Regions from separate parts of the Paenibacillus sp. FSL R7-0210 genome, predicted to be linked through region 2. Evidence: predicted binding sites of a transcription regulator. Region 2 holds the regulator's gene; the other holds the start of a gene.
The links. The regulator LexA, encoded in region 2, represses DNA repair genes until DNA is damaged. The targets are predictions, from matches to a motif close to CGAACATATGTTCG.
Positions count from the first base shown of each region.

Region 1: MKY64_RS26215 (putative DNA modification/repair radical SAM protein) is a predicted target of LexA. The motif match lies at 2,034-2,047, and genes of this name have one in related genera.

Region 1 covers NZ_JBBPAR010000001.1:6,219,186-6,223,603, forward strand. The annotation lists gene MKY64_RS26205 (glycoside hydrolase family 3 C-terminal domain-containing protein) at 1-1,396, opposite strand, end outside; gene MKY64_RS26210 (hypothetical protein) at 1,707-1,898, opposite strand; gene MKY64_RS26215 (putative DNA modification/repair radical SAM protein) at 2,092-3,402, shown strand; gene MKY64_RS26220 (TIGR03915 family putative DNA repair protein) at 3,402-4,271, shown strand; gene MKY64_RS26225 (phosphoketolase family protein) at 4,337-4,418, opposite strand, start outside.
Region 2 covers NZ_JBBPAR010000001.1:2,091,809-2,096,226, forward strand. The annotation lists gene MKY64_RS09075 (hypothetical protein) at 1-209, shown strand, start outside; gene MKY64_RS09080 (hypothetical protein) at 225-584, shown strand; gene MKY64_RS09085 (hypothetical protein) at 676-897, shown strand; gene MKY64_RS09090 (hypothetical protein) at 1,012-1,230, shown strand; gene MKY64_RS09095 (L,D-transpeptidase) at 1,310-1,648, opposite strand; gene lexA (transcriptional repressor LexA) at 1,837-2,463, opposite strand; gene MKY64_RS09105 (LysM peptidoglycan-binding domain-containing protein) at 2,661-3,077, shown strand; gene MKY64_RS09110 (DUF896 domain-containing protein) at 3,187-3,396, shown strand; gene MKY64_RS09115 (hypothetical protein) at 3,444-3,869, shown strand; gene MKY64_RS09120 (HAD family hydrolase) at 4,007-4,418, shown strand, end outside.

The DNA of each region.
Region 1 (4,418 bases), 4.1 Mb from region 2:
TCCGCTCCGCCAGATCCACCTTGCGTGTGGGTACTTCAGAGGAGACAAGCTCATACGAACCGTCTGCCTTGCGGGCACCCGGCTTCATCCGCATGAAGCTCTCGGTAGGCGCCATAGCCTCTTGCAGCTGTTCCACGACCTTAAGCTCATCCAACACATAGCCTTCTTGTCCATCCAGAAGCACTGCTGATACGGCTTTGACGCTGGTTCCTGCATAGAAGCGGTAGGTTCCGGCTTCCAGCACATAAGCGGAAGCGTGCCCGGTCACTCCGGCGTCATCATAGGAAGCCATGGAATGGAGCGGGAAGCTTACAGTAAGGCGCTGAGACTCGCCAGGCTCCAGCAGCTTAGTCTTAGCGAAGGCTGCCAGCGCTTTGGCCGGTTGACCCAACTGTCCTTGCGGCGCTTCAACATACACCTGCACTACTTCTTTACCGGCATATACTGCTCCCGTATTCGTTACGGTGACGCCGATTTCAATCTGCGGCTCGCCCGCCTGGTTCACCAGCTTCGCTTCCTCCGGCTCCAGCTTGAAGGTCGTGTAAGAGATCCCGTAGCCGAATTCATACTGAACCTTATCGGGACAGAAGGTCTCGAAATAACGGTAGCCCACATAGATATCTTCCTCGTACAGGTTCTTGAACTCATTGCCGTAGTTGCGGGTCGACGGGTAATCCTCAATGGAATAAGCGATGGTGTCCGTCAGCTTGCCGCTTGGCGTAACCTCGCCGGCCAGAACATCGGCGATCGCGTGGCCGCCCTCCATGCCGCCATGCCAGGAATAGATCACTGCAGAGATAGGGTTCACATAAGCGGCGTCATTTACCCAGCTCATATCAATAATGTTGGATACGTTGAGCACCACAATCGTCTGTTCAAAATGAGCCGTAACCGAGACAAGCATCGCCTTCTCATCTTCCGTCAGCCGGTAGCTGCCTGCGGTATCGGCATTATCCTGATCCTCGCCCGCCGTACGTCCAATGACAACAACCGCTTTGGCTGACTGGCTTCTTGCCTGTTTCACCAGCTCGTCCGTAAGCGGCATTTCCTTCTGGTTCCACGGCTCCGCAGCCCATACCTTGCCGCCGTCATCGAACGGATTAAGCCCGATCCAAGCCTCGTAGGCTGCAGCCAGCTCTTCATTCACGCTAATGTTCTTCTTGCTGCGTAGTCCATCCAGCAGATTCGTCGTATATGCAACGTGAACGCTACCGCCCGATCCTGTACCGCTGCGGTAATAGTTCACCTGTATTCTGCCAAAAACAGCGACGCTCTCACCGTTACCCAGCGGAAGCACCTGTCCCTCATTCTTAAGCAGTACCGCACCCTCTGCGGCTACCGTCCGGCTAAATTCTGCAAAACCCTCTAACGGCACTCCAATGTTCTGTGTACTCAATTGGTTTCCTCCTGTATGTTCATTTCCCATGCTGTGGGTTGATTCTATAGATAACGCCCTCCCTGCAGGGAATATACGTTGCCTTGAATCTGTATGGTCCATCATATAGCATATCCTTCTAAGAATATAAGCTCCAGCCAGATTATTCAAGCACCGCTTGCCGGATCACCGGGATGCACATCTGTCTGCATAAATTTTTTTAGCTAAAAAGACACCTCTAATAAAAAAGACACCTGTGCGGGCGTCTCTCAAGCCTGTTCCTATGCAATCCGCTCCGCCTGAAGAGATACGGCCGGATCTTCTATTGATTTTATCTGCGGCGGCGGCCCTTCATCATGCGGTTGTACATAATAAGAGCTGCAACGATCATGCCCAGCATGGCTACACTGCCTGCCGATTCCTGCGACATGCCGAACATAAGGCAAATACTTGTCACTAACTGTCTTGTCAGCAGCGCAACCGCAATCAGCATGATGGGCCGCCATATGTTATATCCTCTCACTTCAGCAACACTCCTAACCCGGATTTCAATAACCGTATGATTCCTCATTCCATGAACCATCAGTTTCTATTATAGCACAAGACGGAATGCGCATACATTTTACACGCGGCCAAGAAGGGGGGGATACCTTTGACAAGAACGTATGTTCGGTATATAATGCTCACATATGAGGGGGATTGAGACCGTGGATGTAATGGAGAAACTAGAGATTCTGACCGCTTCCGCCAAATACGATGTAGCGTGCACTTCAAGCGGTTCCGACCGCAAGGGCCAGGCCGGGGCGCTCGGCAACACCTCCGCGATGGGCATCTGCCACAGCTTCGCGGCGGACGGCCGCTGTATTTCGCTGCTGAAGGTGTTAATGACCAACGGCTGTGTATATGATTGTGCGTACTGCATCAACCGCAAGTCCAACCCCATCCGCCGGGCTGCCTTCACCCCCGAAGAGATCGCAGATATCACCATGCAATTCTACCGCCGCAATTATATAGAAGGACTATTTCTTAGCTCAGGCATTATGCGCAATCCGGACTACACCACCGAACAGCTGATCTCAGCGCTTGAGCTGCTGCGCAATGTCTATCATTTCAACGGTTATATTCATGTAAAAGCCATCCCCGGAGCAGACGATGCCCTGCTGTCCAGACTTGGGCTGCTTGCCGACCGCATGAGCGTCAACATTGAACTGCCCTCGCAGGAGAGTCTCGGACGGCTCGCCCCCGATAAAAGCAAGGTGTCCATCCTGAAGCCGATGGGGCTGATCACAAACCGGATTAAGGAGAACCGCTCCGATATCGTCCGGTATAATCACGCACCCCGCTTCGCTCCGGCTGGACAGAGCACCCAGATGATCGTGGGGGCAACGCCGGATACCGATTACCAGATCCTTAATCTGACGGAGGGCTTATACCGCAAATACGCACTCAAGCGTGTATTTTTCTCGGCCTATACCCCTGTAATAGAGGATTCCCTCCTGCCCGCTCTAGACACCAAGCCGCCTCTGCTGCGGGAACACCGGCTCTATCAAGCCGATTGGCTCCTGCGCTTCTACGGCTTCAAGGCGAATGAATTATTGGATGAGGCCGTGCCGAACTTCAACCCGCTGCTGGACCCCAAATGCAGCTGGGCCGTTAACCACCGGGAGCAATTCCCCGTTGAGATCAACCGCGCCCCGTACGAAATGCTGCTGCGTGTACCCGGCATCGGCGTTAGAAGCGCACAGCGGATCGTGAAGGCCAGACGGGCCGGATCGCTCGATTTCCATGCGCTGAAGAAGCTGGGAGTGGTCCTCAAGCGTGCCCAGTTCTTCATCACCTGTAAGGATAAGCCGCTGGAGGGGCTGAAGGTAAGCGAGCATACGCTGCTTCGCTCACTCATGTCCGGGGAGCAGCTCGCTCTCCAGCAGCCGCAGGTGGAGCAGCTCACGCTGTTCGACGACTTTAACCTCTCCACCTTGCCCGCCGCCGGGGACTGGAACAGCTTCAACAAGGGGGCGAAGGCCTGATGTTCAAGCCGTCCGCACTGGCGTACACCTATGACGGAAGCTTCGAGGGTCTGCTGTGCTGTGTATTTGAGAGCTATGCCTGGAAGGAGATACCGCTGGCGATTCATGCTGAAGGCGGGGAAATAGGCCTGCTGCTGGAAGCGAAATGGATTGAGACCGACAAAGACAAGGCCGCACGGGTACTGAAGTCCCTGCCGCTGCGGATCAGCCGCGAAGCCGAGGAGCTGGTGCGTCTGGGCTTCTGGAGCTGCGCTCCCGAGAAGGAAATGCTGCTGCTGAACTTCCTGTATCTCGGCTTCCGGCATGGCCGCAAGGTGATGAATATGCTGGCGGATGACACCGTTAACACGCTGATGAAGGCTGTCCAGCAGCTCCGGCATGAAGCGCATCTGTATACGGGCTTCGTTCGCTTCTCCGTATACGGCCCGGTCATGGCCGCAGTCATTGAACCGCAGGGCTATGTGCTGCCTGTAATCCAGGAGCATTTCTGTGACCGGTTCCAGGGGGAGAGCTTCATGATCTACGATCAGACCCATGGGGCTGCGCTGATTCATGAGCCCGGGCGTGAGGCCATCGTGCCTTTAAACGGTTGGACCCCGCCTGAGCCGGATGAGACGGAGGAATCTTACCGCCGCTTATGGACCGGCTTCTATCATGCCATCGGCATCAAGGAGCGCCGCAATGACCGGCTGCGTTCCTCGAAGATGCCGAAGCGATACTGGAAGCACATGGTGGAGATGAACGGCAGCAACGGGGTGCCTGTACTCACCGCGGCGCAGCGGAAGAAGGCATTGCAACCGGAGGTCCCGGAGACCATAATCCAGCTCCAATCATTGGACAAAAAGAGCGCTCCGCAGCCATCAACATGACTACCGGAGCGCTCCTTAATTGAAGCCTACTATATTATTAATGAAATAACACGATCATCTAGAGCTTAGTTCAGAGCCTTCCATACCCAGCTCTCAACCTCTGGAAGGTCGATGCCTTCTTCACGGATGTACGCGTGATGCTTCTGC
Region 2 (4,418 bases):
TGGCTGGGGCGGAAGGAGCGGCTGTGCCAGCGGAGACCCAAGCAAGGCTTATGGAGCAATATGGGCTGGATGCGCCGGCTCTGCCGTTGTGGGATTGGAGCAGCATTGATGTCGGGGGCAGTGGAATTACAGGTGGGATGCTGTTCGTGTACCGGATGATATTTAATCCGCTGGGTGTCATGTTGCTAGAGATACTATATATTTTGTAGTAGAGGGGGAAAAGAATGAATTCGCGTTATGATACGCCAAGCCCTGCACGCAAAGTCCGCAGGAGATCGGGCGGTAAGTCGTTACTGGTCCTTATCCTTGTTCTGATTGTGATGGCGGTTACGAATCCGGGAAAGGAAGCATTCAGTGAATATTCTGTAAAGAATCTGGAAAATACGCTCGGTCAGGAAATAGGCGACGGAATTACCAAGCAGGTGGCCCAGCCTGTAATTGAGTCTTTGACCGTGAGGGATAACTACATTTTGTTTTCTGTATTCAGTGTACCGGACCTTAAGAATACCAATTTTTTTACCCGGGATGGCGGGGCCACGAAGAAGTATATCGGATTGTTCAAAATCCTGTTTATTAAGCTGTAAATATGGTTTACATATTGTTCCATGACCCGGTATAATTGAATAGATTCGAGACGGAATCTTTAATATGGTTGTGGAACAAGGAGGAACGAAGTTGAATACGGCTTATAAAGTACTGTCCAGTGATGCTGATCTATTCGCTGCCGCACTGGCACAGGTACAGGTCTACGTCGTTCAGCTGGTTGATGGCAAACCGCATGTGATTGCTGATTATGCCGGACCTGTACAGAAATGGACACCGGAGTACATTGTGCTGGCCGGAATGACTTATAGACGCGATGAATTTGAATTCCGGGTACGATTGAACAAAAAGTAAGCAGATTCGCTGCCCACTACCTGCAGCTCTAACTAACATTACTGCCGAATCACACAATCTTTGGAGCCATTTTTGGCATCTCTTATACTATCCAAGTGTAAAAGAGGTGTAAAGATGAGCCAAAGAGAACGTAATCGGATTCGCAGAGCCATTAATGTCCTGCTGACACAGCGGGCAATTCTGCTGGAGAGACTGGAAGAAATCAATGAGAATCTGCGCAGAGTGCCTAGAGGTTCGCGGGCCAGAAGAGAACTGCTGGCAGCCAGAGAATCGATCCGCGAGGCCATCCGTTTGAATACGGTGGCTATCCGTCTGTTGAGAAGTGTGCTGTAGTCTGTATCCGCTCTAATTCATATGAATCACAAAAACCCTTGGGACGCAATCTGGCGTCTCAAGGGTTTTTGCGACGTTCCTATTCCCGGATGGTGACACGGGTACCTATGGGAACGAGGGCGGCTAGAGCCAGAACATCTGCGTTATACATACGAATACAGCCGTGTGAGACCATGTGGCCGATGGAGGATGGGTCATTGGTTCCGTGGATGCCGTAATGCGGCTTGGACAGTCCCATCCAGAAGGCACCGAACGGACCGCCCGGATTGGGCTGTTTGTTAATGATGGTGTATTCGCCTACAGGCGAGACGGTTAACATTTTGCCGATGCCGACAGGGAAGCCTCTGGTGACAACGTCATTATCCAGCAGGTACAGCATGCGCTGTGACAGATCGACGATAATTCGGTAATTGGGCATACAGATCAGCACTCCTTTGTAACAGGATATGTGCGGAGCTAGACAGCGGTTCGCAGAAAAAATGGCCAAAAAGCCGAATGCGAACAAATGTTTGCATTCAGTTTTTTGGCCACTACACGAAGTAAAATGAACATAAAACAGGCTGCTTCGCATGGTGCGGAGCAGCCTGTTCTTAAGCGGGGAGTAGATTAGTGGATATCGCGGAATAATCCGATGACCCGGCCCAAAATCGTAACGCGGTTGAGGCGGAGAGGCTCGTACGCCGGATTCTCCGGCTGCAGCCTGATATGATCCCGTTCCTTGTAGAAGGTCTTGACAGTTGCTTCATCTTCTTCGGTCATCGCTACAACAATATCGCCGTTGTCGGCAGTCTGCTGCTGGCGCACGATGACATAATCCCCGTTCATAATTCCGGCATCCACCATACTGTCACCAAGAACAGATAGCATAAATACCTTGTTATCGCCTACATAATGAGCAGGCAATGGGAAGTAATCCTCAATATTCTCTGTAGCTGTAATAGGAACACCAGCTGTAACCTTACCCACGACCGGGATGCGGGTAACGGTCTGGACAAATTGATGCACATTCTCTGAATCTTCCTGGCCGAGTAATTCAATGGCACGTGGCTTCGTTGGATCACGCCGGATCAGGCCCTTCTTCTCAAGCCGGTCCAAGTGACCATGCACGGTAGAGCTGGAGGCCAGGCCGACAGCCTCGCCAATCTCGCGGACGGACGGAGGATAACCCTTGCTGCGGACTTCATTACGTATAAATTCCAGGATCGCCAGCTGACGACTAGAAATCTTTGACATCGGTATCAACCCCATATACTATGTTTGGGAAAATTATAACATAGAACTTCCGTTCGTACAAACATAAGTTCTAAAATGAGGAAAATAAGAGAATGAAAATAAAGAGAACAAATGTTCCGAAAAAACTATTGATCGAAACACATGTTCGTGTTATATTATTTTCGAAAGCAAGAACATGTGTTTGGAGGATGATGATCATGTTAAAGTATAGTACATACAACAGTATCTACAATAATGAGGATATCAAGGTGTCCGCTCCCGGTAATCCAACTGCTCATAGTTATGTAACCAAGATCAAGGACGGGATTCTTCATAGTCTCGCTGCGCTCTCATCACTATTCCGTCAGGTCAGCCTGATGAAGCTGGTTCTGGTGCTGATGCTTGTTATTTCGGGATTCACTGTGGTGGGGAATGTTTTTGCCGGTTCGGTCTCGTCGATGAAGCCGGATAAGCGGATCGTAGTCGAACGCGGAGATACCTTATGGAGTATTGCGTTAAGCAACAAGCCTGAGGACATGAAGACTGCCGTATATATAGAAGGAATAATGAAGACGAATCATTTGGAGAACAGCGGCATTAAGGCCGGAGATATTCTGACTTTACCTTTATACTGAAGGAATATGTCAGACTAATGATCGACTGTGAGAGCTTTCAGGGGGTAGACCTTGACAAGCTCTTTTTCTCATGGCAAAGTTAAAATGAATTTAGAGGGAGGGAAACGTATTGAATATTGACGAATTGGTCGCACGCATCAATGAATTGGCACGCAAAGCTAAGAACGGCGGCCTGAATGACGAGGAACTGGCTGAACGTGCCAAGCTCCGCGAGATGTACCTGGGGAATATCCGCACTAACTTTCGGGCCCAGCTTGATACCATCGAAATTGTGGACAATCCGGAGCATGAAGAAGGCAATAACGGACTTAAGCATTAGCCTGTTGCCTTTTCATAGATAATACAGGATGACTAGGGGGAACTTACATGGCCCGTTCTTGGGAAAGAATGGTTCAACGCAACACGAAGCAAATTAACCAGCAAAGAAAGAAGCAGGGGAAGGACTCCATTTACACTTCCAGCACTAAGACTGCCGCTAAAAGCATCGATATTTTCAAAGGCCGCAATATCGTATTCCCCGTTGTACTGATGCTGCTCGGTATCATGTTCTGGGTGGTCGGCTCGATTGACGAAGCCAAAGGAAGCGGGATTCTGGCCAACTGGCTGGGTGTAGTGCTGTACTTCCTGCTCGCTGCGCTGCTGTTCTTCCGCCGTCCGTTCCTTAAGGTTGAGCGTGCGCGTATCTCTACTATTAAATACAACCGCGAACGCTTCCTGGCTGCGGCGGATATTGAGAAGATCACTTTATCGCGCAGTGTAGTTACCATTAAGTATAAGGGTAAGCGCAAGTAGTGGATTTTCTCCAAGCTGATTAACCGTTATGACACCGCTGCGATGGGGGAACGCCTGGAGCAGTTCGCCAAGAACAACAACATTGAGGTCGTGCACGAATAGGAAGACAGACCAGCATATAGGGAGTGGGAGAACAAATGCCGATTACCGCCGTACTATTTGACCTTGACGATACTCTGCTGTGGGATGACCGCAGTGTGGAAGAAGCTTTCCGCCATGCTTGTGAGGCTGCTGGAGATTCCGTTGATCCCGGGGAGCTGGAAGCTGCTGTACGCAGGGAAGCCCGTACACTGTACGAATCCTATGAGACGTATCCGTTCACGAAGCTGATCGGTATTAACCCGTATGAAGCGCTGTGGGCGAACTTCACTGCCGGTGAGCAGCCTGAGTTCCGTCAACTTGAACAGCTTGCCCCTGTCTACCGTAAGGAATCCTGGCGCCGTGGCCTGGCCTCACTCGGGGTAGAGGATGAAGCACTGGCTGCACAGCTGGCTGACAAGTTCGCCGCAGAGCGCCGCAGCCGTCCTTATATCTATGAGGAGACGCTTC